3 regions of the Streptosporangium sp. NPDC048047 genome follow, and region 3 is predicted to be linked to each of the others. Evidence: predicted binding sites of a transcription regulator. Region 3 holds the regulator's gene; each other region holds the start of a gene.
The links. Region 3 encodes HrcA, which represses chaperone genes, less so after heat shock. Its sites were predicted from a motif close to TTGGCACTCTCNNNNNGAGAGTGCCAA; they were not measured.

Region 1 (9,796 bases), on a different contig from region 3:
GCCCAACCGAAGTGAGAGATCCACAGTGAGCAGCGGTCACCCCGAAGGCCCCAACCACAACCCGGACGATTGGAAGAGCCCGTACGGCTCCGGTCCCGGCCAGACCCCCGGATACGGCCACTCCGGCGACCCCGGCCAGGCCCCCGGACACGGTCAGTCCCACGACTACGGCCAGGCCCCCGGATACGGCACGCCGCCGGGCGGCCAGGGGTACGGCGGCCAGTACCCTCCGCCGGGCCAGCCGTACGGCCAGGGGTACGGCGAGCAGGGATACGGCGGCCAGGGGTACGGCGACCCCTCCTACGGGCAGTCCGCCCCGGGGTACGGCCCCGGCGGCTACGGCGGTTACGGCTACGGCCCCGCGCCGCAGGGCGGCAGCGACGGCGTGCGGACCCACGCGATCGTCGCGCTGGTGATCAGCATCGTGCTGGCCCTGAGCTGCTACGTCAGCCTGGGCGGCATCGCCGGAGTCATCCTGTCCGGCATCGCGCTGGGCAAGGTCGAGCGTGAGCCGCAGTCCGCCAGGAACCTCCTCAAGTGGACCTGGATCAGCATCGGCATCAACATCGGCCTCCTCATCCTGATCGTCGGCGGCGTGGTCATCCTCGGCATGAACGGCGCCTTCGACTGACCGGCGGCCCCGTCAGCACCCAGGCCCCGCTCAGGACTCAGGCCCCGCTCAGGATCCAGGCCCCGCTCAGGCCGCCGGCCCCGGCCGGGGGCTCGGGTCGCGGCTCCGGTCAGGGTCCCGGTCGGGGACTCGGGCTCCGGTCGGGGACTTATCGGGTGCCCGTATCCGTTGAACATCGGGGAGCCGCACACGGAGAGCGGGATGACACCGCCGTCCGGGCCGTCCACGCGGACACCCGCGACCGCGGATTCATGACGGATCCGCAGCGGATCCGCGACGCGGGCCCGGAACACGCCGGCCGCCCCCTCGCCGATGCGAGCATGGGGTTCGCCGGCCGCGCAACGAGGGAGAAGCCTTGACCGACGGACCACTCATCGTGCAATCGGACAAAACCCTGCTGCTGGAGGTCGAGCACGAGCGGGCCGACGAGTGCCGCAAGGCGATCGCGCCGTTCGCCGAGCTCGAACGCGCCCCCGAGCACGTGCACACCTACCGGGTGACCCCGCTGGCGCTGTGGAACGCGCGGGCCGCCGGGCACGACGCCGAGCAGGTGATCGACGCGCTGATCGGCTACAGCCGCTACCCCGTCCCGCACGCGCTGCTGGTGGACGTGGCCGAGACCATGGCGCGCTACGGCAGGCTGCGCCTGGAGAAGCACCCGGTCCACGGGCTGGTGCTGACCAGCACCGACCGCGCCGTGCTGGAGGAGGTGCTGCGCTCCCGGAAGATCCAGCCGCTGCTGGGCGAGCGGCTGAGCGACGACGGCGTGGCGGTCCATCCCAGCGAGCGCGGCAACATCAAGCAGCATCTCCTCAAGCTGGGCTGGCCGGCCGAGGACCTCGCCGGGTACGTCGACGGAGAGCGTCACCCGATCAGCCTGGCCGAGGACGGCTGGACCCTGCGCGGCTACCAGCGTGAGGCCGCCGAGGCGTTCTGGCACGGCGGGTCGGGCGTGGTGGTGCTCCCCTGCGGCGCGGGCAAGACGATCGTGGGCGCGGCGGCGATGGCGCAGGCCCAGGCGACGACGCTGATCCTGGTGACGAACACGGTCTCGGCGCACCAGTGGAAGCAGGAGCTGATCCGGCGGACCTCGCTGACCGAGGACGAGATCGGCGAGTACACCGGCACCAAGAAGGAGATCCGGCCGGTCACCATCGCCACCTACCAGGTGATGACCACCCGCAGGCAGGGCGTCTACCGCCACCTGGAGCTGTTCGACGCCCGCGACTGGGGCCTGATCGTCTACGACGAGGTGCACCTGCTGCCCGCGCCGATCTTCCGGATGACCGCCGACCTGCAGGCCCGGCGGCGGGTCGGTCTGACCGCGACGCTCGTGCGGGAGGACGGCCGGGAGGGTGACGTGTTCTCCCTGATCGGTCCCAAGCGCTACGACGCGCCGTGGAAGGAGATGGAGCACCAGGGGTGGATCGCCCCGGCCGACTGCGTCGAGGTGCGGGTGACGCTGAGCGAGTCGGAGCGGCTCGCGTACGCGATGGCCGAGGCCGAGGAGCGCTACCGGTTCTGCGCGACCACGCCGGCGAAGCTGCGGGTCTCCGAGGCGCTGGTCCGGCGGCATCCGGACGAGCAGGTGCTGGTCATCGGCCAGTACATCGACCAGCTCGACGAGCTGGGCGAGCACCTGGGCGCCCCGGTGATCAAGGGTGAGACGAAGGTCAAGGAGCGGGAGCGGCTCTTCCAGGCGTTCCGCGACCGGGAGATCCAGGTCCTGGTGGTGTCGAAGGTCGCGAACTTCTCCATCGACCTGCCGGAGGCCGCGGTGGCCATCCAGGTGTCGGGCACCTTCGGCTCGCGCCAGGAGGAGGCCCAGCGGCTGGGCCGGGTGCTGCGTCCCAAGTCGGACGGGGGCGGCGCCCGCTTCTACTCGGTGGTCAGCCGGGACACCGTCGACCAGGACTTCGCCGCCCACCGTCAGCGGTTCCTGGCCGAGCAGGGGTACGCCTACCAGATCATCGACGCTGACGACGTGCTCGCCGGCGAGTGACACCGCCAGGCGAGCACGCCCTCGCATGTACCGGTCCATCGACCGGTCAGGTCCACGAGATACCGCGAGTCTTCGGCAACCACACCACCCCCTCGACAAGGCCGCCGGTGGCCATTGGCGACATACCCCCATGATCTGCGGGAGTCACCAGATTTGCTCCCCTTTTTTGCGATTTTCGAGTAGTGTGACGGAGGGTGCAAAAGGGATCACTGAGAGAATTGGAACGTTCCTCTAAATGTCCCCCGATACGGCCCTCCGTCCCATTGGTCCGTACGGTGCCCAGGACGCCGGCTCCGACGATCGGCACGACCGTCGCGATACCCACCGCGCCGGGTTCCCAGTCGCGCGTTAATCGCTTTGAGACGTCCGGAATCCGCGGCTAAGCTGTTCGGTTCGCTGCCTGACCACCTCCGTTGACCGCATGGGAGGCGTTTTCGTATGCCCGCGCACCAGCTGGCCCCCGACATAGCCGACGACCCCGACCGACCCGGCCGCTCCGGCCACCCCGACGAGTCCGGCCCCGGAGTCGCCGCCGACGGCGCGGACGCCGCGGTGGTCCTCGACGCCGAGCGCCGCCACCTGGCCGTCTCACGGGCGGCGCTGCGCGCGATGCGCGAGCACGCCCAGTCCCTGTCCTCCGACGCCGCCGGCGACTGGGTCTCCCAGCAGGTCCTCCAGGCACTGCTGGACCAGCGCGTCGCGGCGCTGGCCGACCACTCGGGAACCCCCCTGTTCTTCGGCCGCCTCGACCGCACCGGCGGCGACGACCTCCCCGGCACCATCCACGTGGGGCGCCGGCACGTCCACGACGAGCGCAGCCGCCCCCTGGTGATCGACTGGCGGGCGCCGGTCTCGCGGGCGTTCTACCAGGCCACCCCGGCCGATCCGATGGGCGTGGAGCTGCGCCGCCGGTTCGGCTACCACGGCGGCGACCTGACCGCCTACGAGGACGAGCCGCTCACCGGGGGCGGCACGCTGGCGCAGAGCAGGATCCTCACCGATGAGATCGAGCGTCCCCGCTCCGGCCCGATGCGCGACATCGTCGCGACCATCCAGCCCGACCAGGACGAGATCGTCCGGTCCGACCTGGGCGGCACGGTGTGCGTCCAGGGGGCGCCGGGCACCGGGAAGACCGCCGTCGGCCTGCACCGGGCCGCCTACCTGCTGTTCACCCACCGGGAGAAGCTCGCCAGGTCCGGCGTGATGATCGTCGGGCCGAACCGCGCCTTCCTCGCCTACATCTCCTCGGTGCTGCCCGCGCTGGGCGAGGTCAAGGTCGACCAGACCACCGTCGCGGGGATCCTCGGCGAGTACGCCGCGCCGGAGGACCCGGCCGTCGGGACGATCAAGGGCGACGCACGGATGGCGCCGGTGCTGCGCCGCGCCCTGTGGGCGCACGTCGTCAAGCCGGCCGAGGGACTGCTGTTCACCAAGGGCGTCAACCGCTACCGGGTCGCCGACCGCGAGGTCCGCGAGATCGTCGCCTCGCTGCGCGGCACCACCCGCTACGGCCCCGGCCGCGCGGCCCTCGCCCAGCGGCTGGCCCACACGGTGCTGGTCCGGATGGAGCAGCGCGGCGAGTCCCCCGACGACCGGGTGCAGGACGCCGTGGCCCGCTCCAAGCCGGTCAAGCAGCTCGTGGACGCCGTGTGGCCCAAGCTGACCCCGCAGCAGGTGCTCCACCGGCTGTTCAGCGACCCCGATTTCCTGGCCGCCGCCGCGAAGGACGATCTCACCGCCGACGAGCAGGCCCTGCTGCTGTGGGCCAAGCCGGCCAAGTCGTACCGGTCGGCGAAGTGGTCGGCGGCCGACGGCGCGCTGATGGACGAGCTGGCCGACCTGATCGAGCGGACGCCCGTCCTGGGGCACCTGGTGGTGGACGAGGCCCAGGACCTGTCGGCGATGCAGCTGCGGGCGCTCGGGCGGCGGTGCCGTACCGGGTCGGCCACCGTGCTCGGCGACCTGGCGCAGGGCACCACCCCCTGGTCGGCCCGTTCGTGGACGGAGGTCCTCACGCACCTGGGCTTCGAGAGCGGCGCCGTCACCGAGCTGACCCTCGGTTTCCGTGTGCCGCGCGAGGTCCTCGACTACGCCGCCCGGCTGCTGCCCGACGTCGCCCCCGGCCTGGCCGCGCCCCGCTCGCTGCGGCCCGGCGCCGGCTCCCTGACGGTACGGCGGGTGCCCGACCTCGCCGCGTCCCTGCCGGAGGCGGTGCGGGAGGTCCTGGCGCGGGAGGGGTCGATCGGCGTGATCGTCCCGGACGCCTCGGTCGCGGCCGTGTCGGCGTCACTGACCGGCCTGGACCACCGGGTGCTGGGCCCCGACTCCGTCGAGGAGCACCGTCTGCTGGTGGTGCCGGCGTCCCTGGCCAAGGGCCTGGAGTACGACCACGTGATCGTGACCGAGCCGGCCGACATCGTGGACGCCGAGCCGCGCGGCCTGGCCCGCCTCTACGTGGTCCTCACCCGCGCGGTCACCTCCCTGACCGTCCTGCACACCCGCGACCTGCCCGCCCGGCTGCGCTGACGCCGCCCGCCCTCCGCGGCCGGGTGGCGTACGGCATCGGCCCGGCCGTGACACGGCCCGCGAAAGGCGCGCGGAAGGGTCGCGGGAAAGCAGAGAAGCGGAAAGGCGGCCCCGGGGATCCGGGGCCGCCTTTCTCGTTCGTGTGGGGCGATGGACTAGAAGTCCATGTCGCCGCCGCCCGGCATCGCGGGAGCGGCCGGGGTCTTCTCCGGCTTCTCGGCGATGACGGCCTCGGTGGTGAGGAACAGCGCCGCGATGGACGCCGCGTTCTGCAGCGCGGAACGCGTCACCTTGGCCGGGTCGAGGATGCCCGCCTCGAACATGTTGACGTACTCGCCGGTGGCGGCGTTCAGGCCCTCACCCGGGGTGAGGTTGCGCACCTTCTCCACCACGACGCCGCCCTCGAGGCCGGCGTTGACGGCGATCTGCTTCAGCGGCTCCTCCAGGGCCTTGCGGACGATCGCGGCACCGGTGGCCTCGTCGCCGGTCAGCTCCAGCTTGTCGAACGCCTTGGCGCCCGCCTGCAGCAGCGCCACGCCACCGCCGGGGACGATGCCCTCCTCGACGGCCGCCTTCGCGTTGCGAACGGCGTCCTCGATGCGGTGCTTGCGCTCCTTGAGCTCGACCTCGGTCGCCGCGCCGGCCTTGATGACGGCCACGCCGCCGGCCAGCTTGGCGAGACGCTCCTGGAGCTTCTCGCGGTCGTAGTCGGAGTCGGTGTTCTCGATCTCGGCGCGGATCTGGTTGACCCGGCCGGCGATCTGCTCGGCGTCGCCGGCGCCGTCGACGATGGTGGTCTCGTCCTTGGTGACGATGACCTGGCGGGCCCGGCCGAGCTGGTCGAGCGTGGTGGACTCCAGCTTGAGGCCGATGTCCTCGCTGATGACCTGGGCGCCGGTCAGGATGGCGATGTCGCCCAGCATGGCCTTGCGGCGGTCGCCGAAGCCGGGGGCCTTGACGGCCACCGAGCGGAACAGACCGCGGATCTTGTTGACGACCAGGGTCGCCAGGGCCTCGGCCTCGACGTCCTCGGAGATCAGCAGCAGCGGCTTGCCGGACTGCACGACCTTGTCGAGGACGGGAAGGAGGTCCTTGTTCGCGGAGATCTTCGAGTTGACGACGAGGATGTACGGGTCGTCGAGGACGGCCTCCATACGCTCCGGGTCGGTCACGAAGTAGGGCGAGATGTAGCCCTTGTCGAAGCGCATGCCCTCGGTGAGCTCAAGCTCCAGGCCGAAGGTGTTGCTCTCCTCGACGGTGATGACGCCTTCCTTGCCGACCTTGTCCATCGCCTCGGCGATCATCTCGCCGATCTGCGGGTCGCCCGCGGAGATGGAGGCCGTGGAGGCGATCTGCGCCTTCGTCTCCACGTCCTTGGCGAGCTTGAGCAGCTCCTCGGAGACACGCTCGACGGAGGCCTCGATGCCCTTCTTCAGGCCCATCGGGTTGGCGCCGGCGGCCACGTTGCGGAGACCCTCGCGAACCAGGGCCTGCGCGAGGACGGTGGCGGTGGTGGTGCCGTCACCGGCGACGTCGTCGGTCTTCTTGGCGACTTCCTTGACGAGCTCGGCCCCGATCTTCTCCCACGGGTCCTCGAGCTCGATCTCCTTGGCGATGGACACACCGTCGTTGGTGATCGTGGGGGCGCCCCACTTCTTCTCCAGGACGACGTTGCGGCCCTTCGGGCCCAGGGTCACCTTGACGGCGTCCGCGAGCTGGTTCATACCACGCTCGAGACCGCGCCGGGCGTCCTCGTCAAACGCGATCATCTTGGCTGCCATACGGCTAGACCTCCCGAACACAGGGTGGCTTGCACCGGATCGAGCCGACGCCCGCGACGGCATTCGGATCCGCGACTCCGTTCGGCGGATCCCATCGTCCCGATCCAGGGTTGGCACTCGCCCTCGGTGAGTGCCAACAAACTATTTAGCACTCTACCCTGTCGAGTGCAAGCGACGTCGCGTTGACCTGCCCGGGAGGTGACGGTCTCCCGCGACGACCCGTTACGGCGGACGCCCCGTACGGTCTCGCCCCCGGCCACCGCCCCGCGCGACCAGGTCCCGGCCGCCGTGTCCCGGCGGATTCGGGCCTCCGGTACAGGGAGGCCCCGGTACGGCGAGGGCCCGGCCCTCCGAGGGGACACGGTGGACCGGGCCGGCGCGCCGAGGGCCCGCGTGGACTGCGCTGCCACGGGGGTCCGTCCGGCGCGCCCCTTTTGCGCGTCCGGGGGGACGGCTGCCTCAGACGGCCCTCACGGACTCCGCCTGCGGGCCTTTCTGCCCCTGGGTGATCTCGAACTCGACCCGCTGGCCCTGTTCGAGTGCGCGATAGCCGTCCATCATGATCGCGGAGTAATGGACGAACACATCCTTACCACCGTCTACCGCGATGAAGCCGTAGCCCTTGTCCGCGTTGAACCATTTGACGGTGCCTTGCGCCACTTCCGACTCCTCTTACTGGACTTGAGGACATCGCCCATTCCTCTCGCGACGTCCTCAATCTCCGAGGCGGACACATCGCCTGCGTCGATCGTTCTCGACCATACCTGTGGTACGCCGTAGGGCAACAGAGTCAACCAGCAAACTGCCGCTTTACGTACGAATGCAGCACGAGAACATAGTTTTGCCATCGGGCCCGCTGATCAAATATTGCATTATTTCAACAAGCGCCGATATGGACATCCTCCCGAAAGCACGACGCCCGCCCCGGCCAGGCCGGAGCGGGCGTCGGCGGGCGCCGTACGGGACGGCGGCCCGGAGCGCGGGGACGACGGGGTCAACCCCCGGCGACCGCCGGGATGATGGAGATCTGGACGCCGGACGGCGTCGCGGTGTCCAGGTTGTCGGCGAAACGGACGTCCTCATCGCCGACATAGACGTTGACGAACCTGCGAATCTTGCCGGAGTCGTCGAGAATCCTGGCGCCGATCCCGGGGAAGTCGGCGTCGAGTTTCCGCAGCACCTCGCGGAGGGTCTCACCCTCGGCGTTCACCTCGGCCGCACCACCGGTGTACGTCCGGAGAATTGTCGGAATCCGTACAGAGACACTCATTATTAAGCACCTTTCCGGTGATTTCAGGCGATGACCGAGCGGAATTCGTCAAGCGAGGGGCGGATGACCGCGGTGGGACGGGCCTCGCCCGCCACCGCGTCGAGGGTCTTCAGGCCGTCACCGGTGTTGAGCACCACGGTCTCGGCGTCGGGGTCGAGCCGCCCCTCGGCGGCCAGCTTGCGCAGCACGCCGACCGTGACGCCGCCCGCGGTCTCGGCGAAGATGCCCTCGGTCCTGGCCAGCAGCCTGATCGCGTCGACGATCTCGGCGTCCGTGACGTCCTCCACCGCGCCGCCGGTACGCCGGGCGATGTCCAGCACGTAGGGGCCGTCGGCCGGGTTGCCGATGGCCAGCGACTTGGCGATCGTGTCCGGCCGTACCGGGCGGATCACGTCGTGACCCGCCTTGTAGGCGGCCGAGACCGGCGAGCAGCCCTCGGCCTGCGCGGCGAAGATCCGGTACGGCTTCTCCTCGACGAGCCCGAGTGCGATCAGCTCCTTGAACCCCTTGTCGATCTTCGTGAGCTGGGAGCCGGACGCCACCGGGACGACGATCTGGTCGGGGAGCCGCCAGCCGAGCTGCTCGGCGATCTCGTACGCCAGGGTCTTGGAGCCCTCGGCGTAGTACGGGCGCAGGTTGACGTTGACGAAGCCCCACTGCTCGCCCAGCTCGTCGCCGATGAGCTCCGAGCAGAACCGGTTGACGTCGTCGTAGGTGCCCTCGATGCCGACGAGCTTCCCGCCGTACACCGAGGCCATGACGATCTTGGCCTGCTCCAGGTCGGCGGGGATGAACACGCAGGCGTCCAGCCCGGCGCGGGCGGCGGCCGAGGTCACCGCGCCGGCGAGGTTGCCGGTGGAGGAGCACGACAGGGTGTGGAAGCCGAAGTTGCGGGCCGCCTCGACGGCGATGGCCACCACGCGGTCCTTGAACGAGTGCGTCGGGTTGCCCGAGTCGTCCTTCACGTGCAGCGAGCGCAGGCCCAGCTCGCGGGCGAGGTTGCCCGCGTCGACGAGCCTGGTCCAGCCGGGCTCCGTGTTGGGCCGGGCGGCGACGTTCTCCGGGACGGGCAGCAGCGCGCGGTAACGCCAGATGTTCGCCGGGCCGGCGGCGATCTGCTCGCGCGTCACGCGCCCGAAGTCGTAGGCGATCTCCAGGGGGCCGAAACACTCGATACAGGCGAAGCTCGGACCGAGGTCGTAGCGGGTGCCGCACTCCCGGCAGGACAAGGCCACGGCGGGGCCGAAGCGGCCGTCGGGCGCGGTGCCGGCGGAGACGGGGGCGGAGGTGGGGATCTGTGTTTCTGCGAGCGCCATGAAGCGAGGCCTTTCCCTCATCTTCGTCCGCGACCACCCTGGCCACGGACCGGAATTGGCACCTGTCCCGGCCGACCCCGCCATGTCGCGAGTTTGAACCGGGAGGGTTGCCGGGGCTTCGCAGGGCCGGTCCCTCCACCCCTCTGGATGAGCAATATGAAGTTGTGGACCCGATGAACGGGTCTCTCGCACTTTACCCCGGCCGCCGGGCGTTCTGACCAGATGTCTCACTGTGCGAGACGACGCGTGTCATTCCCCGGACGACGGACG
Region 2 (9,796 bases), on a different contig from region 3:
GTGATCCCGCGTGACAGGCGGGTACGGGTGTCGGCCTCACCCGGCTGGAGGTCCGAGAAGGCGGGCACGAGGAGCACGTCGTCGAACGTGAGTCCCGGTTCGGTGAACTTGGCCATCTGCAACCCTTCTGCATCGGCGCTCTCATGGCTGGGGAAAGGCGCCGGCCCCCGTACGCAAGTTTAGGGTCTGGCTTCCGAGCAGGGGACGCGGGGCGCGAAACCCGGACGCGGGGACCCGGGGCGCCGCCAGGCGCGGGGCGCTGTTTCCGGGCGCGGGGCGCGGGCCCCGGCGGGTCCGGCGCGGACGCCGCACGATCCACCGCGGATGTCACGTCCCGGACGGCTCGGACGGTTCGGGGCCTGCCCGTTGCATCGAGGTCATATGGTGGGATAGTGCTCGACGATGTCCCACGCGACCCGTTCGCGGACGACCCCGACGACCCGGCGGCGACCCTGGGGGAGCCGGGCGACGCCGAACCGCTGACCTCCGCCGAACGCGACGAGGCCATGACCGACCTGGCCGACGTGGAGGTCTTCCGTTCCCTGCTCGAACCGCACGGTGTGCTCGGGCTGGTCCTCGACTGCCCGGAGTGCGGCGAGCAGCACTACTTCGGCTGGGAGCTTCTGCGCGGCAACCTGCGCCAGATGATCGAGAAAGGCTGGCCGCAGGTGCACGAGCCCGCCTATCAGCCCGACCCGAGCGACTACGTCACCTGGGAGTACGCCAGGGGCTACGTCGACGGTGTGATCGACACCGAGGAACGCCGCTGATCGACGTCGTCGACCAGCGCCGCGAGCAGGGCGATCGCCGGATCCGCGGTGGGGACGGCCTCCCTGCGGGAGAGCGCCTCCAGCAGGGCTTCGGTCCCGGCCACGGCCGCGCCGTCGTACGCGCGGCCGTCGTCCGGCCCGCGCTCGCGCGCCGGACGGAACGGGTGGACGGTGGTCATGCCCGCGCTCGATCGAGGTGCTCGCCGGCCCGGCCGGATCCGCGCCGGGGACGGCGCGGCCCTCGCCGGGCACCACTCGACGGGTTCGGGGTCAAGCCGTCGACTCCAGCTCCGCCATCGCCCGGAGGCGAGCCAGCGCCCGATGCTGGGCGACGCGAACCGCTCCTGGTGACATGCCCAGTACATTACCCGTCTCCTCGGCGGACAGGCCCGACACCACCCGCAGGATGAGCAGCTCCCGCTGGTTGTCGGGGAGCCTGGACAGCAGCCTGCGCGCGTGCTCGGCCTCGATGTAGCGCACCACGGTCTCCTCCGGGCCGGGGCCGTCGTCGGGCCCGTCCGGAAGGTCCTGCGTGGGCACGGCCGAGCGCACGGAGCTGCGCAGGGCATCGGCCACCTTGTGGGAGGCGATGCCGAAGACGAAGGACGCGAAAGGGCGTCCCATGTCGCGGTAGCGGGGCAGCGCGGAGAGCACCGCGATGCACACCTCTTGGGCCACGTCGTCCGCGATGTGATACTGACCGGAAACCCGGCCCAGACGAGCGCGGCAATAACGCACGACCATTGGCCGCAACTGTGCGATCAGACTTTCGATCGCTGTTCGGTCACCTTGAACTGCGAGGCTTGTCAGATCCTTGAGGTCATCCCTGTGGGCGCTCCCTTCAGACCTCGTCGCAAGCCTTACCCCTCTTTTGGCGTCGGCGACGCATCCCTCGGTCACGTTACGCATGATGCCCGTATCGCTCGGGCCTGTCCCCATGACCAACGGCTACGGATTGGTCACATTGACGCGCCGATAACCCGGTGTAATCAAACGACGACAGTAAGGGTCACGCGATGAAAATATATTTCATAGAGCGGCCTAATATGTCAGTGATTTCCCATAAGGGTGTTTCTCTTACCCGCTCACCGCGGTGACGCTTTGGGGCCCCTTTCGGTTTACCCGGAAACGCGTACGGCCCGCGTCCCGAACGGGACACGGGCCGTACCGGCCGATCATGAGGATCAGTGGCCGTGACCGTGGCCGTGACCGTGGCCACCGGCGGCGGCCGGGGCCTCCTCCTCGGGCTTGTCCACCACGAGGGCCTCGGTCGTCAGCAGCATGCCGGCGATGGAGGCGGCGTTCTGGACGGCCGAACGGGTGACCTTGACCGGGTCGATGACGCCCTGGGCGATCAGGTCGCCGTACTCGCCGCTCGCGGCGTTCAGGCCGTGGCCGACCGGGAGCTCGGAGACCTTGGAGGTCACGACGTAGCCCTCCATGCCGGCGTTCTCGGCGATCCAGCGGGCCGGCTCGACGAGCGCCCGGCGGACCACGTTGACGCCGGTCGCCTCGTCGCCGCTCAGGCCCAGGTCGTCAAGGGCCTTGGAGACGTGGACGAGCGCGGAGCCGCCGCCCGAGACGATGCCCTCCTCGATCGCGGCGCGCGTCGCGGAGATGGCGTCCTCCAGGCGGTGCTTCTTCTCCTTGAGCTCCACCTCGGTGGCCGCGCCGACCCGGAGCACGCAGACGCCGCCGGCGAGCTTGGCCAGGCGCTCCTGCAGCTTCTCGCGGTCCCAGTCGGAGTCCGCCTGCTCGATGGCGACCTTGATCTCGCGGACGCGGTCCTCGATCGCCTGCGCCTCGCCGGCGCCGTCCACGACGGTGGTGGCGTCCTTGGTGATCACGACGCGGCGGGCCGTGCCGAGCACCTCGAGGCCGACGTGCTCCAGCTTGAGGCCGATCTCCTCGCTGACGACCTGGCCGCCGGTGAGGATGGCGATGTCCTGGAGCATGGCCTTGCGGCGGTCACCGAAGCCCGGAGCCTTGACGGCGACGGAGGTGAAGGTGCCGCGGATCTTGTTGGTCACCAGGACCGCCAGGGCCTCGCCCTCGACGTCCTCGGCGATGACCAGCAGTGCCTTCTTGGTCTGCGCGACCTTCTCCAGCAGCGGCAGGAAGTCCGCGACGGAGGAGATCTTGCCCTGGGTGATCAGGATGTAGGGGTCCTCCAGGACCGCCTCCATGCGCTCCTGGTCGGTCACCATGTAGGGCGACAGGTAGCCCTTGTCGAACTGGAGGCCCTCGGTGAACTCCAGCTCCAGGCCCATGGTGTTGGACTCTTCGACGGTGATGACACCGTCCTTGCCCACCTTGTCGAACGCCTCGGCGATCAGGTCGCCGATCTTGGCGTCCTGGGCGGAGATCGTCGCCACGTGGGCGATCTCCTTCTTGTCCGCGACCGGACGGGCGGACTCGACCAGCCTGTCGCTGACGGCCTTGGCCGCGAGGTCGATGCCCCGCTTGAGGCTCAGCGGCTGGGCGCCGGCGGCGACGTTGCGCAGACCCTCGCGGACCATCGCCTGGGCCAGGACGGTCGCGGTGGTCGTGCCGTCACCGGCGATGTCGTTGGTCTTCGTCGCGACTTCCTTGGCGAGCTGCGCGCCGAGGTTCTCGTACGGCTTCTCCAGCTCCACCTCGCGGGCGATGGTGACGCCGTCGTTGGTGATGGTGGGAGCGCCGAACTTCTTGTCGATGACGACGTTGCGGCCGCGCGGGCCGAGGGTCACCTTGACGGCGTCGGCGAGGGCGTTGACACCGCGCTCCAGCGAGCGGCGGGCGTCCTCCTCGAACGACAGGATCTTGGGCATGACAGTCCTCTCTGGGGGCACACGGGAGCATCGAAGCCCCGGGCGCTCTCGCGACCCGGGGCTCGATGCGTCATCTCGGAAGCGTCGGAAGCGATGGACTACTTCTCGACGATGGCGAGCACGTCACGGGCGGAGAGCACCAGGTACTCCTCGCCGTTGTACTTCACCTCGGTGCCGCCGTACTTGCTGTAGAGGACGACGTCGCCCTCCTTGACGTCGAGCGGGATGCGCTTGTCGCCGTCCTCGTCCCAGTTGCCCGGGCCCACCGCGAGGACCCTGCCCTCCTGGGGCTTCTCCTTCGCGGTGTCGGGAATGACCAGGCCGGAGGCGGTGGTCTGCTCGGCCTCAAGCGGCTGGACCACGATGCGGTCGCCGAGCGGCTTAACGGGAACCTTGGTGGCGGTCGTCACGTCGGACCTCCCCTTCAGATTTGAATGATCTAGAAGAGGCGACCAGCGGTCTGCCGTCGCGGGTGTCAGACCAGCCTCGTCGCACTTGCGTTGGCACTCTCACCGGGAGAGTGCCAATACGGAACAGTATGCAAGGAGGCCTTGACAGTCAACACGAACCGCCCGCCGACGCCCTCGGCGGCCCCGATGAGGGGACAGGAACCCCCGACGGGGGCACCATGAGAGGGAGGAGAGACGACGAGCGTTGACCGAAAGTAATGTGATGGACACGAATAGCAATGGGGATGACGCTACGGTGGACGACGTGACCAGCACTCTCCGCGAGGAAACGAGCACTCGGCGCGAAGGGCGCGACCTGCTCGCCGACTGGCCCCGCCCCCCGGCCGGCGGGTGGACCGCCGACGACCTCGATCGCCTGCCCGACGAGGGCCCGAACGGCGAGCCGGACTTCTTCAAGCACGTCGAACTCGTCGATGGAGCCCTGCTCTTCATGTCCCCCCAGAAGCGTTTCCACGATCTCGTGATCCGCAGACTCGCGGCCGCCTTCGAAGCCCAGACCCCGGACCGGCTGGCGGTCGCCACCCAGATGGACGTCAGGCTCGGCCCGCGGCAGCGCCCGTGCCCCGACGTGCTCCTCATCGACGCCGCGCTCGCCCACGACCACGACCGCACCGCCTATCTCCCCGGCGAGGTCCACCTGGTGGTCGAGGTGGTCTCCCCCGAGTCGAGGCTCCGCGACCGCGAGGTCAAGCCGCGTTCCTACGCCCAGGCCGGGATAGTGCATTTCTGGCGGGTGGAGGAAGCGGACGGCGTGCCCGTCGTCTACGTCTACGAACTCGACCCCGCCACCCGCGCCTACGTCCCCACCGGCGTCCATCGTGATGTGCTCTCGGTCCCGGTCCCCTTCCCCATCGAGATCGATCTGGCCGGCCTGCTGAAGTGAGGCGGTAGCGTCGGGCGGTGTGGACCTCGACGCATTCCGGGAACTGCTGACGCCGCGCGGCCAGGAGGCCCTCGCCGCGGCCGCCGAGGCCGCGGGTGACGGCCCGGTGGCCGCGGTGACGCGGCTGCGCCGGACCTACGACGCGACCCTGACCTCCGCGGCGCTCACCCAGGCGGCGCTCAGGGAGCGCGCGCGGGAGAAGTTCGGCTCCGACGCCGCCGTCATGTACTTCACCCCGCACGGCCTGGAGCAGGCCACCCGCCGCGAGGTGGCCGACCACCGCGCCCGGCGCGTCCCGGCCGGCTCCCGGGTGGCCGACGCCTGCTGCGGGATCGGCGGCGACCTGCTGGCGCTGGCCAGGGCGGGCTGCGTCGTGGAGGCCGTGGACGCCGACCCGCTCACCGCCGCCGTCGCCCGGGCCAACGCCGACGCCCTGGGCCTCGGCGACCGCGTCACGGTCCGCGCCGCCGAGGCCGCCACGCTCGACCCGGCGGCCTTCGACGTGCTGTTCGCCGATCCCGCCCGCCGTACGGCGCGGGGCCGGACGTTCGACCCGATGGCCTACTCGCCGCCCTGGCCGGAGGTCCTCGGCATGGTGGCGAAGGCCCCGGCGGCCTGCCTGAAGGTCGCCCCCGGCATCCCGTACGAGTTCATCCCGGCCGGAACCGAGGCCGAGTGGGTCTCCTGGCGCGGCGACGTCAAGGAGGCCGCGATCTGGTGCGGCGGCCTCGCCCGGGACGCGGGGCGCAGGGCCACGATGCTGCCGTCCGGCACGACGCTGACGCCCGAGCCGGGTGCGGATCCCGCGCCGGTGGGCGCGGTGGGCCGCTACCTCTACGAGCCGGACGGCGCGGCCGTACGGGCTCACCTGGTGGCGGAGGTGGCCAAGCGGGTCGACGGCCGGCTGCTCGACGAGCGCATCGCCTACATCACCGGCGACGCCGAGGTGACCACGCCGTGGGCGGCGCGGTACGAGGTGCACGAGATGATGCCGTTCTCGCTCAAGCGGCTGCGGGCGGCGCTGCGCGAGCGCGGGGCGGGCGTCGTGACGGTCAAGAAGCGCGGCTCGGCGGTCGACGTGGAGCGCCTGCGCAGGGATCTGCGGCTCTCCGGCGGCGGCTCCGCGACGGTGGTCCTCACCCGGGTCGGGGAGCGGCCGTTCGCCCTCATCTGCAGCCCCGCCTGACCCGCGGCCTCCGGGCACGGATCGGGCGGGGCCGTACGGTCAGACGTGGACGGTGGTGATCGGGAGCGAGGAGTCGGCCGGGATCTCCAGGGACGACGGGGTGACGCCCGCCGCCACCAGGTCGGAGCCCAGGGCGGCCACCATGGCGCCGTTGTCGGTGCACAGCCCCGGCCGGGGGACGCGCAGCCGCACCCCCGCCGCGTCGCAGCGTTCCTGCGCCAGGGCCCGCAGCCGGGAGTTGGCCGCCACGCCGCCGCCGATCAGCAGGTCCCGGACGTCGTGCTCGCGGCACGCCTGAAGGGCCTTGCGGGTCAGCACGTCGACCACGGCCTCCTGGAACGACGCCGCCACGTCGGGCACGTGGATCGGCTCGCCGGACCTCTCCCTGGCCTCCACCCAGCGGGCCACGGCGGTCTTCAGGCCGGAGAACGAGAAGTCGAGGGTGCCGTCGTCGTACTTGCCCCTCGGGAAGGCGATGGCCGCGCCGGAGCCGTCGCGGGCCGCCCGGTCGATGTAGGGGCCGCCGGGGAAGGGCAGGCCGAGCACCCGCGCCACCTTGTCGAACGCCTCGCCCGCGGCGTCGTCCACCGTGGAGCCGAGCGAGACGACGCCCTTGGCGACGTCGGGGACCAGCAGCAGGGAGGAGTGACCGCCCGAGACGAGCATGGCGATGCACGGCTTGGGCAGGGCGCCGTGTTCGAGCTGGTCCACGGCCACGTGGGCGGCCAGGTGGTTCACCCCGTACAGCGGGACGCCGAGGCCCAGCGCGTACGCCTTGGCGGCGGCGACGCCGACCAGCAGCGCGCCGGCCAGCCCCGGCCCGGCGGTCACCGCGATCGCGTCGATGTCGGAGAAGCGCAGGCCCGCCTGCTCCAGCGCCCGCTCGACGGTGGGGGTCATCGCCTCCAGGTGCGCCCGGGAGGCCACCTCGGGCACCACCCCGCCGAAGCGGGCGTGCTCCTCGACGCTGGAGGCGATCGTGTTGGCCAGCAGGGTGTGCCCCCGGACGATGCCGATCCCGGTCTCGTCGCAGGAGGTCTCGATGCCCAGGACCAGGGGTTCGTCACTCATGGATGAGATCCTTCCGCATCGTGATCGCGTCGGTGCCGTCCTGGTAGTAGCGGCGGCGCAGGCCGAGCCGGACGAAGCCGAACCGCTCGTACATCGCCTGCGCGGCGGGGTTGTCGGCGCGCACCTCGAGGAAGACCGACCGCGCGCCGCGCCTGCCGGCCTCGGCCAGCAGCTCGGTGAGCAGGGCGCCGCCGACCCCGGTGCGCCGCCGGCCGGCCGCGACGGCGATGGTCTGCACGTCCGCCTGGTCGCCGGCGGCGAAGAGCCCGGCGTAGCCGATGATCCCCTCACCGGTCTCGGCCACCACGTAGTGACGGGTCCCGGGCTGCCCGGCGAGCTCGTCGCGGAGCATGCCCTCGCTCCAGGCGTCCGCCGGGAAGGTGTCCCGCTCGATCTCCATCACGGCGGGCAGGTCGTCCCCGGTCATCGGGCGCAGCGTCACCGCCATCAGGTGACCTTCTTGGGCGCGGCGGGCACCTGCGCGTCGGGGCGGCGGAGGTACACCGGGCGGGGCAGGCTCAGCACGGGGTGCGTGCCGCTCTCCACGACCTCGCGGACATCGGGCTCGCCGAGCTGCTCGGCGGCCAGCGACGCCAGCGCCCCCGCGAAGGGGTACTCGGGGGCGTCCAGCAGCCGGGAGGCGCCGACGACCTCGGCGTACATCCGCGCGCCCGCGCCGACGAGCGGGAGGCCGCCGGGCAGGTCGTGGGGGCGGCTCACCGCGGGGCCGGACAACCGGGTCCGCATGTCCTCGTAGTGGCCCCAGAACACCTCCTTGCGGCGGGCGTCGGTGGCCACCAGGAACGGCTCGGACAACCCGCTGCCGTAGGCGACGGCGTCGAGCGTGCACACGCCGTACGCCGGGACGCCGAGCGAGGCGGCGAGGGCCTGGGCGGTCATCAGGCCGACCCGCAGGCCGGTGTAGGGACCGGGTCCGGCGCCCGCGACGACGACGGTGACGTCGGCGAGCTCGGCGCCGGCCTCCCGCAGGACGGTCTCGATCGTGGGCACGAGCAGTTCGCCGTGGCGGCGGGCGTCGACGGTCGTCGACTCGGCGAGGACCCGTTCACCGTCGTGCAGCGCTGCGGTGACGGCGGGGGTCGCGGTATCAAAGGCCAGGACCAGCACGAACAGTTAGCCTAGTCCGTCGCGCGGGAGGCGGGACCGCCTGGGCGGATCAGGTCCTGGGGTCGGCCCGTTTGACCAGGGTGGCGTAGACGATGACGTTGTCGCGGTACTCGTGGCGGTCCCAGTCGAAGTCCCCGCCGCAGGTGATCAGCCGCAGGCCGTCCTGGAGGTAGACCTTGTCCGCCGGGAAGCGGTCCTTGCTCACCCGCTCGACGGAGTCCACCCGGTACTGGGCGACGTCGCCGTCGCTGCGCCTGACCTTGACGACCTGCCCCTCACGGATGTCCTTGAGCCGGTAGAAGACCGCGGGGTCGGTCTTGGTGTCCACGTGCCCGAGGATCACCGCGGGGCCCTCGTCGCCGGGCACCGCGGTGCCCTTGACCCAGCCCGCCGCGTTCGGCTTGTCGTACGGCGGGAGCTCGACCTCGCCGTTCTTGACCCCGAGCCTCATCAGGGGCGCCTTGATGCCCAGCGAGGGGATCTCCACGCGTTCGGGCACCACCGGGTCGCGGACCTCCGGGACGTCGACGCCCGCGCCCCGGTGGAAGAGCACCATGACGAGGCCGGTGACGATGCCGGCGGTGATGACGTGCGACCAGCGCGTGGGTGCGGCCATCGGCGGCTACGAACGCCGTCGCCTGGCGATCGCGACCCCCGTGCCGCCCACCAGGGCGGCGGCCAGCAGCACCCCGGGCACCCCGAGCGGCGAGCCGTCGTCGTCCGGGCCGCCGGCCGCGGTGCCTCCGCCGCCGGTGGAGGGCGCGCGCGTGCTGATGACGGTCCGGGTCGGCCGGGGCCTCGGCCTGCGGGTCGGCTCTTCGGACGCCTCCTCGGTGGGGGCGGCGCTGGGCCTGGTCTCGCCGACCACCCGGAGGCTCGCCTTGCCGGTGTCGTTGGTGCCCTCGCAGCGGGCGTTGACCTCGTAGACGCCGGCCGCGGTGCCGGGGGCCACGGTGGCCTGGCCCCGGACCCACGGCCGCGGGGTCGGCGTGGCGCTCGACGAGGGGGCGGGGCTGGGCGTGACCAGGATCGGGTCGAGGGTCACCGCGGTGCGGAAGATCCGGGACGACCCGGTGCCGCGATGCTCCGGCCCGCCCTGCGGGATCGGGCAGTTGGCCAGGATCCACACCTTCTGCCCGGCCTTGACCCGGGCCGGCTGGAGCTGGACCTCGATGTCGCCTCTGCCGGCGGACGTCTGGGACGCCGCGGGTGAGGTGGTCGTCCCCGGCTCGGAGTCCGCCTCGGCCGTGCACCCGGTCACCCCGAGCAGAGCGAGGCCACCCAGAGTGGCCCCCAGAACCGCGGCATGCTTGACGCTTGGCACCGTCGCACTCCACTTCCACTCCGGCCGACGACCCTCGCCCGGCACCACTGCACCTGTTCCCCTTAAAACAAGGGCAAACCCGCTTGGGTCAATCATCGATTTCGATGATCTATACCAACTCGGACGCGGAACGGACGCTCCGGGTTCCGGTCAG
Region 3 (9,796 bases):
GTGCCCCGCCTCGGCCCCCTGCCTGGCGGCGACCTGCGGGCACAGGACCACGTCACCGAGGAGGGCGGGGTCGGCGGGGGCGTCGCCCTCCTGCCGGGCGCCGCTGCCGCCGCCGGGCCGCAGCTCGTCCATCGGGAAGGACAGCACGTCCGTCGGGCCGGGCTCCCCCATCCACTGCTCGTGCAGCACGGCCATGGCCTCTTCGTCGACGACGAGGATCGACAGCTCGGCGAGCGGGTTGATGTCCATCCGCTCCAGCACATGGCCGGCCAGCGAGACGATGAGGCCCTCGTCGACCTCGACGCCGGACTCGTTGTTGACCTCGATGCTCACCGGTCGTTCTCCACTGTTTTCACGATCTTCCTCGGGGGCGCTTGGCCACGCCCTTGATCGACTGCGGCTCGCTCTGCCGCTGCGACTCGTCATAGCGGCCGTAGGCGTCGACGATATCGCTCACCAGCCTGTGCCGGACCACGTCGGCGCTGGTCAGCCTGCTGAAATGGATGTCGGGGATGCCGTCGAGGATGTCCTGCACCACCCGCAGTCCGCTCTGGGTGCCACCGGGCAGGTCGACCTGCGTGACGTCGCCGGTGACGACGATCTTGGAGTTGAAGCCCAGGCGGGTCAGGAACATCTTCATCTGCTCGGGCGAGGTGTTCTGCGCCTCGTCCAGGATGATGTAGGCGTCGTTGAGCGTACGGCCGCGCATGTAGGCCAGCGGGGCGACCTCGATCGTGCCGGCCGCCATCAGCCGGGGGATCGACTCGGGGTCGAGCATGTCGTGCAGCGCGTCGTACAGCGGGCGCAGGTAGGGGTCGATCTTCTCGTACAGCGTGCCGGGCAGGAAGCCCAGCCGCTCCCCCGCCTCGACCGCCGGGCGGGTGAGGATGATCCGGTTGACCTTCTTCTCCTGCAGGGCCCGAACGGCCTTGGCCATCGCGAGGTAGGTCTTGCCGGTACCCGCCGGGCCGATGCCGAAGACGATGGTGTGCTTGTCGATCGCGTCGACGTACCGCTTCTGGTTCACCGTCTTCGGGCGGATGGTCCGGCCCCGGGAGGAGATGATGTCGAGGGAGAGCACCTCCGCGGGGCGCTCGGAGGTCATCCGCAGCATCGCGATGCTGCGCTCCACCGCGTCCGCCGTGAGCTCGGCGCCGCTGCGGACGAGCTCGGTCAGCTCCTCGAAGAGGCGCACGACGGTGCCGCTCTCCTCAGGGCTGCCGGTGATGGTGATCTCGTTGCCCCGGACGTGGATGTCGGCCCGGAAGGCGCCCTCGATGACCCGCAACAGCTCGTCGCCCGAGCCCAGCAGGCTGACCATCGAGTGGTCGTCCGGAATCACCACCTTCGCCTGGGTGCGCCCGGGGGTCTTCGACCGCGGCGACGTTCTGTTGGAATCGTTTGTCTCGGACATAGGCGGGCCTTTCGGCCTGTTCGCCTCCAGATATCGGAGTGTGACTTCTACGCCATGGTATCCGCGACGGGACCCGTGACGCCTCCCGGTTATCAGCCGGGAGGCCAGTTCAGGCCGCGCCCGCCGAGCACGTGTCCGTGCACGTGGAAGACGGTCTGACCGGCGCCGGGGCCGGTGTTGAAGACCAGCCGGTAGCCGGACTCGGCGATCCCCTCCTGCTCGGCGACCTCGTGGGCGGCCCTGATCACCTCGTCGGTGAGCCCGTCGTCGGCGGCGGCCAGGGCCGCGGCGGTGGGGTAGTGCTCCTTCGGCACCACGAGCACGTGGGTCGGCGCCTTCGGGTCGACGTCACGGAAGGCCAGCGTGCGGCCGGTCTCGTGCACGATCCGCGCGGGGATCTCCTTGGCCACGATCCTGCAGAACAGGCAGTCGGCTTCACTCACCATGCGGGCACCCTATCCGGTCCGGGCGTTGCCAATCGGTGATGGTCCATGCCCAGCGAAGAAAGATCCATACGGATATGGTGGGTGTGCAAAACTTCAACAACTACAGACCATTGCGATTCGCACGACATGGCCGCCGGGCCGAGGACACGACTGGGTCATGCCCCCTAATGAACCGGAAGAGCGTAAACCCTCTGGGAAGGCCGAGCGTCCCACTGATGTGACCACCGAGACCCTCGTGGCCGACAGGTCGCTCGGGGCGGTGCCCGTCGGCTGGGACGCCGATGCGGCCGTTACCGCGCTCTACAGCGCGCACTACCGGTCGCTCGTGCGTCTCGCTGTCCTGCTCGTCCGCGATGTGGCAACCGCGGAGGAGGTCGTACAGGACGCGTTCGTCGCCATCCACGGCGCCTGGCGCCGCCTGCGCGACACCGACAAGGCACTCGCCTACCTGCGCCAATCGGTCGTCAACCGATCTCGCTCCGTGCTGCGGCACCGGGCGGTCGTGGAGAAGTACGCCCCCAAGGGCATGCCGGACGCGCCGAGCGCCGAGAACGGCGCGATCGGCGAGTTCGAGCGCTCCGCCGTCATCGAGGCGCTACGCGCCCTGCCCGCCCGGCAGCGCGAAGCACTGGTCCTGCGCTACTACGGTGATCTGTCCGAAGCACAGATCGCCCACGCGATGGGAATCAGCAAAGGCGCGGTCAAGAGCCACACGGCTCGTGGCATGGCCGCCCTACGAACCACACTGGAGCAACTGTCATGACCGAGTCCCCCGATGAGTACGGCGAGCTGCTGCGCCGTGCCCTCAACGCGGAGGCGAACTCGGTCGTTCCCTCCCCCGACGGGCTGGAGATCATCCGGGCCCGGATCGAGCGGCGCGGGCTGCGCGGACTCCGCGGGCTGGTGTGGTGGCGCGTCGGCGCCTCCGTCACTGGAGCGGTCCTTGTCGCGGCGACCGTCGTGATGATGGTCCCCCAGCTGCGCGAACAGGTGATCCAGGAGGTCTACAGCGGTGAGGTGAACTTCACCCAGTCCACCGCGCCCGACATGTCGGCCACCTCGCGCCCGCCGTCGAACAACGACAACCGGGTCCCGGCCGTCCCCAGGACGTCCAGCCCCCCGCCCCCGCCTGAGCCGACGACCGAGCGCTCCAGGAGCGCGGCGCCGAACACGAAGGCGACCCCCACGCCCAGGGCGACCCCCACGCCGAAGCCCACTCCGTCGGACGGCTGCCCCACGGCGCCGGGCGACGTCACCGAGGAGTGCCCGCCCACGCCGACCGCGGCGCCCGAGCCCACCGGTGAGACGGAGAGCCCGTGCCCGCCCGCCGGCTGCTCCCAGCCGGACGAGCAGCAGCCCCCGACTCCGAGCGAGGGCATGCCCACCCCGGTGAGCCACTGACCGGCGCCGGTCCGCCGCGCGGCCGGACGGGAGGGCGCGCGACCGGTCCGCCGCATGCCTGGACGGCCCGGCCATGCGGCCGGGCGGGGAGGGCCACCGCGGGCGGGGCACGGCCGTACCGCCGTGCGCCTACCAGCGGCCGGTACGCGCCTGGAGCACCGCCGCGGCCGCGACCCCGGCCGTCGAGGTGCGCAGCACCGTCGGCCCGAGCAGCGCCGGGGCGGCTCCGGCGGCGCGGAAGGCGGTGATCTCCTCCTCGGAGACCCCGCCCTCGGGGCCGACCACCACCACGATGTCCCCGTCGGCGGGCAGCGGAAGCCCGGACAGCGGGGAGGCGGCCTCCTCGTGCAGCACGACGCCCAGCGCCGCCGCCGACAGCAGGTCCGCGACCTCGGCGGTCCTCGCGAGGCCGGTCACCTCGGGCAGGTGGAAGCGGCGTGACTGCTTGGCCGCCTCACGGGCCGTGGAACGCCAGCGGGCCAGCGACTTCGCCGCCCGCTCCCCCTTCCACTGGGTGACGGAGCGGGCCGCGGCCCAGGGCACGATCACGTCCACCCCGGCCTCGGTCATCATCTCCACGGCCAGCTCGCCCCGGTCGCCCTTGGGCAGGCCCTGGACGACGACCAGGCGGGGACGCGGCGCGGGCACCTCGTAGCGGCGCAGCACCCGCACCCGCAGGGAGTCCTTGCCGGCGTCGTCCACCACGCACTCCGCCACGACGCCCGCGCCGTCGGTCACGTCGAGCCGTTCCCCGGCACGCAGCCGCCGTACGGCCGCCGCGTGCCTGCCCTCCGGGCCGGCGAGCGTGAACCCCTCCCGGCCCAGATCGGCCGTGTCGGCCAGGAAGACCGGCGCCGTCATGCGGCGGCGGAGACGCCGCGGCGGGTCCGGCGGGCACCGCCCGCGACCCCCCGGAGGACGCCGTGGCGGGCCGGGCGGGCGCCGCCCGCGACCCCCGGCAGGACGCCGCGGCGGACCCGGGAGGCCCCGTCCGCGACCCCCCGGAGGGCGTCGGGGACCGCCGGGTCAGCGGCCATTGAAGGCGTCCCGCAGGCGGGAGAAGAAGCCCTGCTGGCCCGGCGCGAACTTGCCGGGCGGGCGCTCCTCGCCGCGCAGCCTGGCGAGCTCGCGCAGCAGCTCCTCCTGTGCGGGGTCGAGCTTGACGGGGGTCTCGACGTTGATGTGGACCAGCAGGTCGCCGCGACCGGTCTCGTTGAGCCGCTGGACGCCGCGGCCGTAGAGCGGGATCGTCTGGCCGGACTGGCTGCCGGGCCGGATGTCCAGCTCCTCGGCGCCGTCGAGGGTCTCCATGACCAGGACGGTGCCGAGCGCGGCGGCCGTCATCGGGATCTGCACGGTGCAGTGCAGGTCGTCGCCCCGACGCTCGAAGACCTCGTGCGGCCGCTCGACGATCTCCAGGAACAGGTCGCCGGGCGGGCCGCCGCCGGGGCCGACCTCGCCCTCGCCGGCGAGCTGGATGTGGGTGCCGTCCTCGACGCCCGCGGGGATGCGGACCTTGATGGTCCGCCGGGTGCGGACCCGGCCGTCACCGGAGCACTCCTGGCAGGGGTTGCGGATGATCGAACCGAACCCGCCGCACTGGGGGCAGGGCCGGGACGTCATGACCTGGCCGAGGAAGGACCGGGTGACCTGGGAGACCTCACCGCGGCCGTGGCACATGTCGCAGGTGTCGGGGTGGGTGCCGGGCGCGGCGCCCGCACCCGAGCAGACCTCGCAGAGCACGGCGGTGTCGACGACCAGCTCGCGGGTGGTGCCGAAGGCCGCCTCGCGCAGGTCCAGCTCCACCCGGATGGTGGCGTTGCGGCCCCGGCGGGCGCGCGAGCGCGGCCCGCGCCCGCCGCCGCCGGCCGCCGCGCCGAAGAAGGCGTCCATGATGTCGCTGAACGGGAAGCCCGCGCCGAAGCCCCCGGCGCCCGCGCCCCCGCCGGGAGCGAACGGATCGGCACCCATGTCGTACATCTGCCGCTTGCTGGGATCGGACAGGACCTCGTAGGCCTGCGTGATCTCCTTGAACCTCTCCTGTGTCTCAGGATCGGGGTTCACATCGGGGTGCAACTCGCGCGCCAGCCTGCGGTAGGCCTTCTTGATCTCCTCCGCACTGGCGTCACGGCGTACCCCGAGGGTGCCGTAGTAGTCGCTCTTAGCCACTTAGTTGACCTCTTAGGATGCAGCCAGGATCTGGCTGACGTAGCGTGCCACCGCGCGCACCGCGCCCATCGTGACCGGGTAGTCCATTCGCGTCGGGCCCAGCACGCCGAGCCGGGCCAGTTGCTTGTCCCCCGAACCGTACCCGGCGGCGACGATGGACGTGCCCTGGAGACCGGTGTAGGGGTTCTCCGAGCCGATCCGCACCGTCAGCGCCGACAGGTCCGAGGTTTCTCCGAGCAGGCGCATCAGCACGACCTGCTCCTCCAGGGCCTCCAGGACGTCGCGGAGACCGACGCTGAAGTCGGCTCCCGCGAGGTTGGCGGCCCCGGCGAAGACGATCTTCTCATCATGCCGTTCGACCAGCGACTCCAGCAGCACCGACAGGATCGTGGTGGCGAACGGGCGGTCCTCGATCGGAAGCCCCGAGGGCAGGTCGGCGACCTTGTCCGGGACCTTGGCCAGCCCGCAGCCGTCGAGCGAGGCGTTGAGCGTCGCGCGCAGGTGCGCGACGCGGGTCTCGTCGACCCCCTCGGGCAGCTCGACGACGCGCTGCTCGACCCGGCCGGTGTTGGTGATGAGGACGAACATCAGCCGCCGCTCGTTCAGCGGGACCAGCTCGACGTGCCTGACCGTGGAGTGCGTCAGCGTGGGGTACTGCACCACGGCGACCTGGCGGGTGAGCTGCGCCAGCAGCCGCACCGTGCGGGTCACGACGTCGTCGATGTCCACCGCGCCGGCGAGGAAGCTCTCGATCGCTCTCCGCTCCGCGCCCGACAGCGGCTTGACCTGGGAGAGCCGGTCCACGAACAGCCGGTAGCCCTTGTCGGTGGGCACCCGCCCCGCGCTGGTGTGCGGCTGGGCGATGTATCCCTGCTCCTCCAGCACCGCCATGTCGTTGCGGATGGTGGCGGGCGAGACCCCGAGGTTGTGCCGCTCGGCGAGTGCCTTCGACCCCACCGGCTCGTTGGTGGACACGTAGTCCTCGACGATGGCCCGAAGCACCGCAAGCCTGCGGTCATCGACCAACGTGCTCACCTCCTTGCCCTGCGCCGAACCGGGAACGCGGAGTCTGGCACTCTGTGTTCCCGAGTGCCAAGTGTACGGCTCTTGCCGACGGGGTGCGATAAGGCGACGGCCCTTTGCTAGCGTCCTCTGGATCGGTGAGGCGTGAGGAGGTGCGGTCGGCGTGTACGAGCGCGACGTGCTGGCGGGGAACTGGCGGCGTCCGGGCAGGGGGAGGATCCCGCAGGTCCCCGCCGAGATCGACCTGGTCGTGGAGGACGCCGACGGCGGATTCTGCGGCGCCGTGGTGGCCTGCGACAAGGAGTCCGTCACCCTGGAGGACCGCTTCGGGCGGCGGCGCGTGTTCCCGCTGGAGCCGGCCGCGTTCCTGCTGGAGGGCCGGGTCGTGACCCTGGTACGGCCGGCCGCCGCGCCCCGCGCCCCGCGGCGCAGCGCCTCCGGCTCCATCGCCGTGGAGGGCCTGCGGGCCCGGGTGGCCAGGGAGAGCCGGATCTACGTCGAGGGCGTGCACGACGCCGCGCTGGTGGAGAAGGTCTGGGGTCACGACCTGCGCGTCGAGGGCGTGGTGGTGGAGTACCTCGAAGGGGTCGACCACCTGCCGGAGATCGTCGAGGAGTTCGAGCCGGGCCCGGAGCGCCGCCTGGGCGTGCTGGTCGACCACCTGGTCGCCGGGTCCAAGGAGAGCCGGATCGCCGACCGGGTGGCCTCGCCGTACGTGCTGGTGGCCGGGCACCCGTTCGTGGACGTCTGGCAGGCGGTCAAGCCGTCGGTGCTGGGCATCGGCGCCTGGCCGCGGGTGCCGCGCGGCGTGCCGTGGAAGGAGGGGGTCGTCGCCGCCCTGGGCTGGGACCTCGCCCCGGCCGACGCCTGGCGGCGCATCCTCGGCTCGGTCACCACCTACGCCGACCTGGAGCCGGAGCTCCTCGGCCCGGTCGAACGGCTCATCGACTTCGTGACCGCCCCGCCGGAGGACGTCTGAGACCGGCCGTGACCGGCCGAGCCCGCCGCCGTCCCCGCCGGGCCGGGCGCGGCCGGCGAGGTCCGCGGAAGGACGATCGGGACCGGTGCCCAGTGCGGCCGGCGAGGTCCGCGGGATGACGGCCGAGACCGGGCCCGGTGAGGTCAGGTGCGGTCAGGTGAGGTCGCGGACCAGGGCGTCGGCCAGCAGCCGGCCGCGCAGCGTCAGCACCGCCCGGCCTGTCTTGAACGGCTCGACCTCCAGCAGCCCGTCGGCCAGCGCCCGGGCGGCCACCGGCGGCCGCCCGATCTCCGCCAGGGGGAAGCCCCGGGCGAGCCGCAGCTCCAGCATCAGCCGCTCGACCGCCCGGTCCTCGTCCGACAGCACCTCGCGGGCGTGGGCGGGTGAGACGCCCTCGGCCAGGCGGCGGGCGTAGGCGGCCGGGTGCTTGACGTTCCACCAGCGGGTGCCGCCCACGTGGCTGTGCGCGCCGGGGCCGACGCCCCACCAGTCGCCGCCGGTCCAGTAGAGCAGGTTGTGCCGGCAGCGCGCGGCCTCCGAGGTCGCCCAGTTGGACACCTCGTACCACTCGAAACCCGCCTCGGCGAGCATGGCGTCGGCGATGAGGTAGCGGTCGGCCGCCACGTCGTCGTCGGGCATCGGCAGCTCACCGCGCCTGATCCTGGCCGCCAGGCGGGTGCCGTCCTCCACGATCAGCGAGTAGGCCGACACGTGGTCGGGCCCCGCCTCGATCGCCGCGGCCAGCGAGGCCCGCCAGTCGTCGTCGCTCTCACCGGGCGTGCCGTAGATCAGGTCGAGGTTGACGTGGCCGAACCCGGCCTCCCTCGCCTCCCGTACGGCGTGCGCCGCCCGGCCCGGGGTGTGGCGGCGCTCCAGCACCCGCAGCACGTGCTCGCGGGCGCTCTGCATGCCGAAGCTCACCCGGTTGAACCCTCCGTCGCGCAGTCCGGCGAGGTAGGCGCGGTCCACCGACTCCGGGTTGGCCTCGGTGGTCACCTCGGCGCCGGGGGCGAGCCCGAACTCCTCGTCGATGGCGCCGAGGATGCGGACCAGGTCTGCCGCGGGCAGCAGGGTGGGGGTGCCACCGCCGAAGAACACCGTCTCGACCGGCAGGTCGGCGTCGCCGAGGGCGGCCCGCGCCCGCCGCACCTCCGCGACGGCGGTCGCGGCGTAGTCGGCGTGCGAGGCGCCGGGACCCAGCTCGGAGGCGGTGTAGGTGTTGAAGTCGCAGTAGCCGCAGCGGGTCACGCAGAACGGCACGTGGACGTAGAAGCCGAACGGCCGCTCACCGAGCCCGCGCAGCGCGCTGCCGGGGAGCCGGCCCGAGGCCGGTACGGGGTCGCCGTCGGGAAGTGTGGATGGCACGGGTCAAGTCTGCCGCCCCGGGGCGGGTGCCCGGTACGGCGCCGCCCGCCGCCCGAGTGTCCCGCCGTACGCGCCGGGCACCGGGACCCCGCCAGGGGCCCCGATGTGCGCGGCGGTCGCCGGGATCCCGTCCGCCGCTCCCCGACCTCGGGGTCCGCTCCCCCGCCGGCGGGCGGCGCCGTCCCTACTTCTTGGCCTTGTCGACGGAGGACTCGGTGGACAGCGCGGCGACGAAGGCCTCCTGGGGGACCTCCACCCGGCCGACCATCTTCATCCGCTTCTTGCCTTCCTTCTGCTTCTCCAGCAGCTTGCGCTTACGGGAGATGTCGCCGCCGTAGCACTTGGCGAGGACGTCCTTGCGGATGGCGCGGATGTTCTCGCGGGCGATGACCCGGGCGCCGATCGCGGCCTGGATCGGCACCTCGAACTGCTGCCTCGGGATAAGCTCGCGCAGCTTCTTGGCCATCTCCACGCCGTAGCCGTACGCCTTGTCCTTGTGGACGATGGCGCTGAAGGCGTCGACGGCCTCGCCCTGGAGGAGGATGTCGACCTTCACCAGCTCGGCCTCCTGCTCGCCGTGCGGCTCGTAGTCGAGCGAGGCGTAGCCGCGGGTGCGGGACTTGAGCTGGTCGAAGAAGTCGAAGATGATCTCGCCGAGCGGCATGGTGTAGCGGATCTCGACGCGGTCCTCGGACAGGTAGTCCATGCCCTGCAGGGCGCCCCGGCGGTTCTGGCAGAGCTCCATGATGGCGCCGATGAACTCCGACGGGACCAGCACGGTCGCCTTCGTCACCGGCTCGAAGACCTTGTCCACCTTGCCGGTGGGGAACTCCGAGGGGTTGGTGACGTCGACCTCCTTGCCGTCCTCCATGATCACCCGGTAGACCACGTTGGGCGCGGTGGAGATGAGCGAGAGGTTGAACTCCCGCTCCAGGCGCTCGCGGACGATCTCCATGTGGAGCAGGCCGAGGAAGCCGCAGCGGAAGCCGAAGCCCAGGG

Region 1: groL (chaperonin GroEL) is a predicted target of HrcA. The motif match lies at 7,051-7,077, and genes of this name have one in related genera.
Region 2: groES (co-chaperone GroES) is a predicted target of HrcA. The motif match lies at 4,081-4,107, and genes of this name have one in related genera.

The regions. Positions count from the first base shown of each region.
Region 1 is NZ_JBEZNH010000007.1:25,045-34,840, reverse strand. It holds gene AB0D67_RS08275 (hypothetical protein) at 26-631, shown strand; gene AB0D67_RS08270 (DNA repair helicase XPB) at 987-2,633, shown strand; gene AB0D67_RS08265 (AAA family ATPase) at 3,072-5,159, shown strand; gene groL (chaperonin GroEL) at 5,315-6,940, opposite strand; gene AB0D67_RS08255 (cold-shock protein) at 7,400-7,600, opposite strand; gene AB0D67_RS08250 (MoaD/ThiS family protein) at 7,935-8,210, opposite strand; gene thrC (threonine synthase) at 8,234-9,526, opposite strand; SAM riboswitch class I at 9,541-9,680, opposite strand.
Region 2 is NZ_JBEZNH010000041.1:49,090-58,885, reverse strand. It holds gene guaB (IMP dehydrogenase) at 1-116, opposite strand, end outside; gene AB0D67_RS28345 (DUF5319 family protein) at 393-770, shown strand; gene AB0D67_RS28340 (hypothetical protein) at 731-949, opposite strand; gene AB0D67_RS28335 (sigma-70 family RNA polymerase sigma factor) at 1,041-1,679, opposite strand; gene groL (chaperonin GroEL) at 1,955-3,580, opposite strand; gene groES (co-chaperone GroES) at 3,679-3,990, opposite strand; gene AB0D67_RS28320 (Uma2 family endonuclease) at 4,295-4,933, shown strand; gene AB0D67_RS28315 (class I SAM-dependent methyltransferase) at 4,953-6,119, shown strand; gene tsaD (tRNA (adenosine(37)-N6)-threonylcarbamoyltransferase complex transferase subunit TsaD) at 6,159-7,199, opposite strand; gene rimI (ribosomal protein S18-alanine N-acetyltransferase) at 7,183-7,638, opposite strand; gene tsaB (tRNA (adenosine(37)-N6)-threonylcarbamoyltransferase complex dimerization subunit type 1 TsaB) at 7,638-8,318, opposite strand; gene AB0D67_RS28295 (class F sortase) at 8,368-8,934, opposite strand; gene AB0D67_RS28290 (hypothetical protein) at 8,941-9,642, opposite strand; gene tsaE (tRNA (adenosine(37)-N6)-threonylcarbamoyltransferase complex ATPase subunit type 1 TsaE) at 9,793-9,796, opposite strand, start outside.
Region 3 is NZ_JBEZNH010000001.1:164,087-173,882, reverse strand. It holds gene ybeY (rRNA maturation RNase YbeY) at 1-333, opposite strand, end outside; gene AB0D67_RS00785 (PhoH family protein) at 353-1,414, opposite strand; gene AB0D67_RS00780 (histidine triad nucleotide-binding protein) at 1,507-1,857, opposite strand; gene AB0D67_RS00775 (SigE family RNA polymerase sigma factor) at 2,018-2,623, shown strand; gene AB0D67_RS00770 (hypothetical protein) at 2,620-3,261, shown strand; gene AB0D67_RS00765 (16S rRNA (uracil(1498)-N(3))-methyltransferase) at 3,391-4,122, opposite strand; gene dnaJ (molecular chaperone DnaJ) at 4,288-5,430, opposite strand; gene hrcA (heat-inducible transcriptional repressor HrcA) at 5,443-6,456, opposite strand; gene AB0D67_RS00750 (DUF3097 domain-containing protein) at 6,617-7,432, shown strand; gene hemW (radical SAM family heme chaperone HemW) at 7,586-8,797, opposite strand; gene lepA (translation elongation factor 4) at 8,982-9,796, opposite strand, start outside.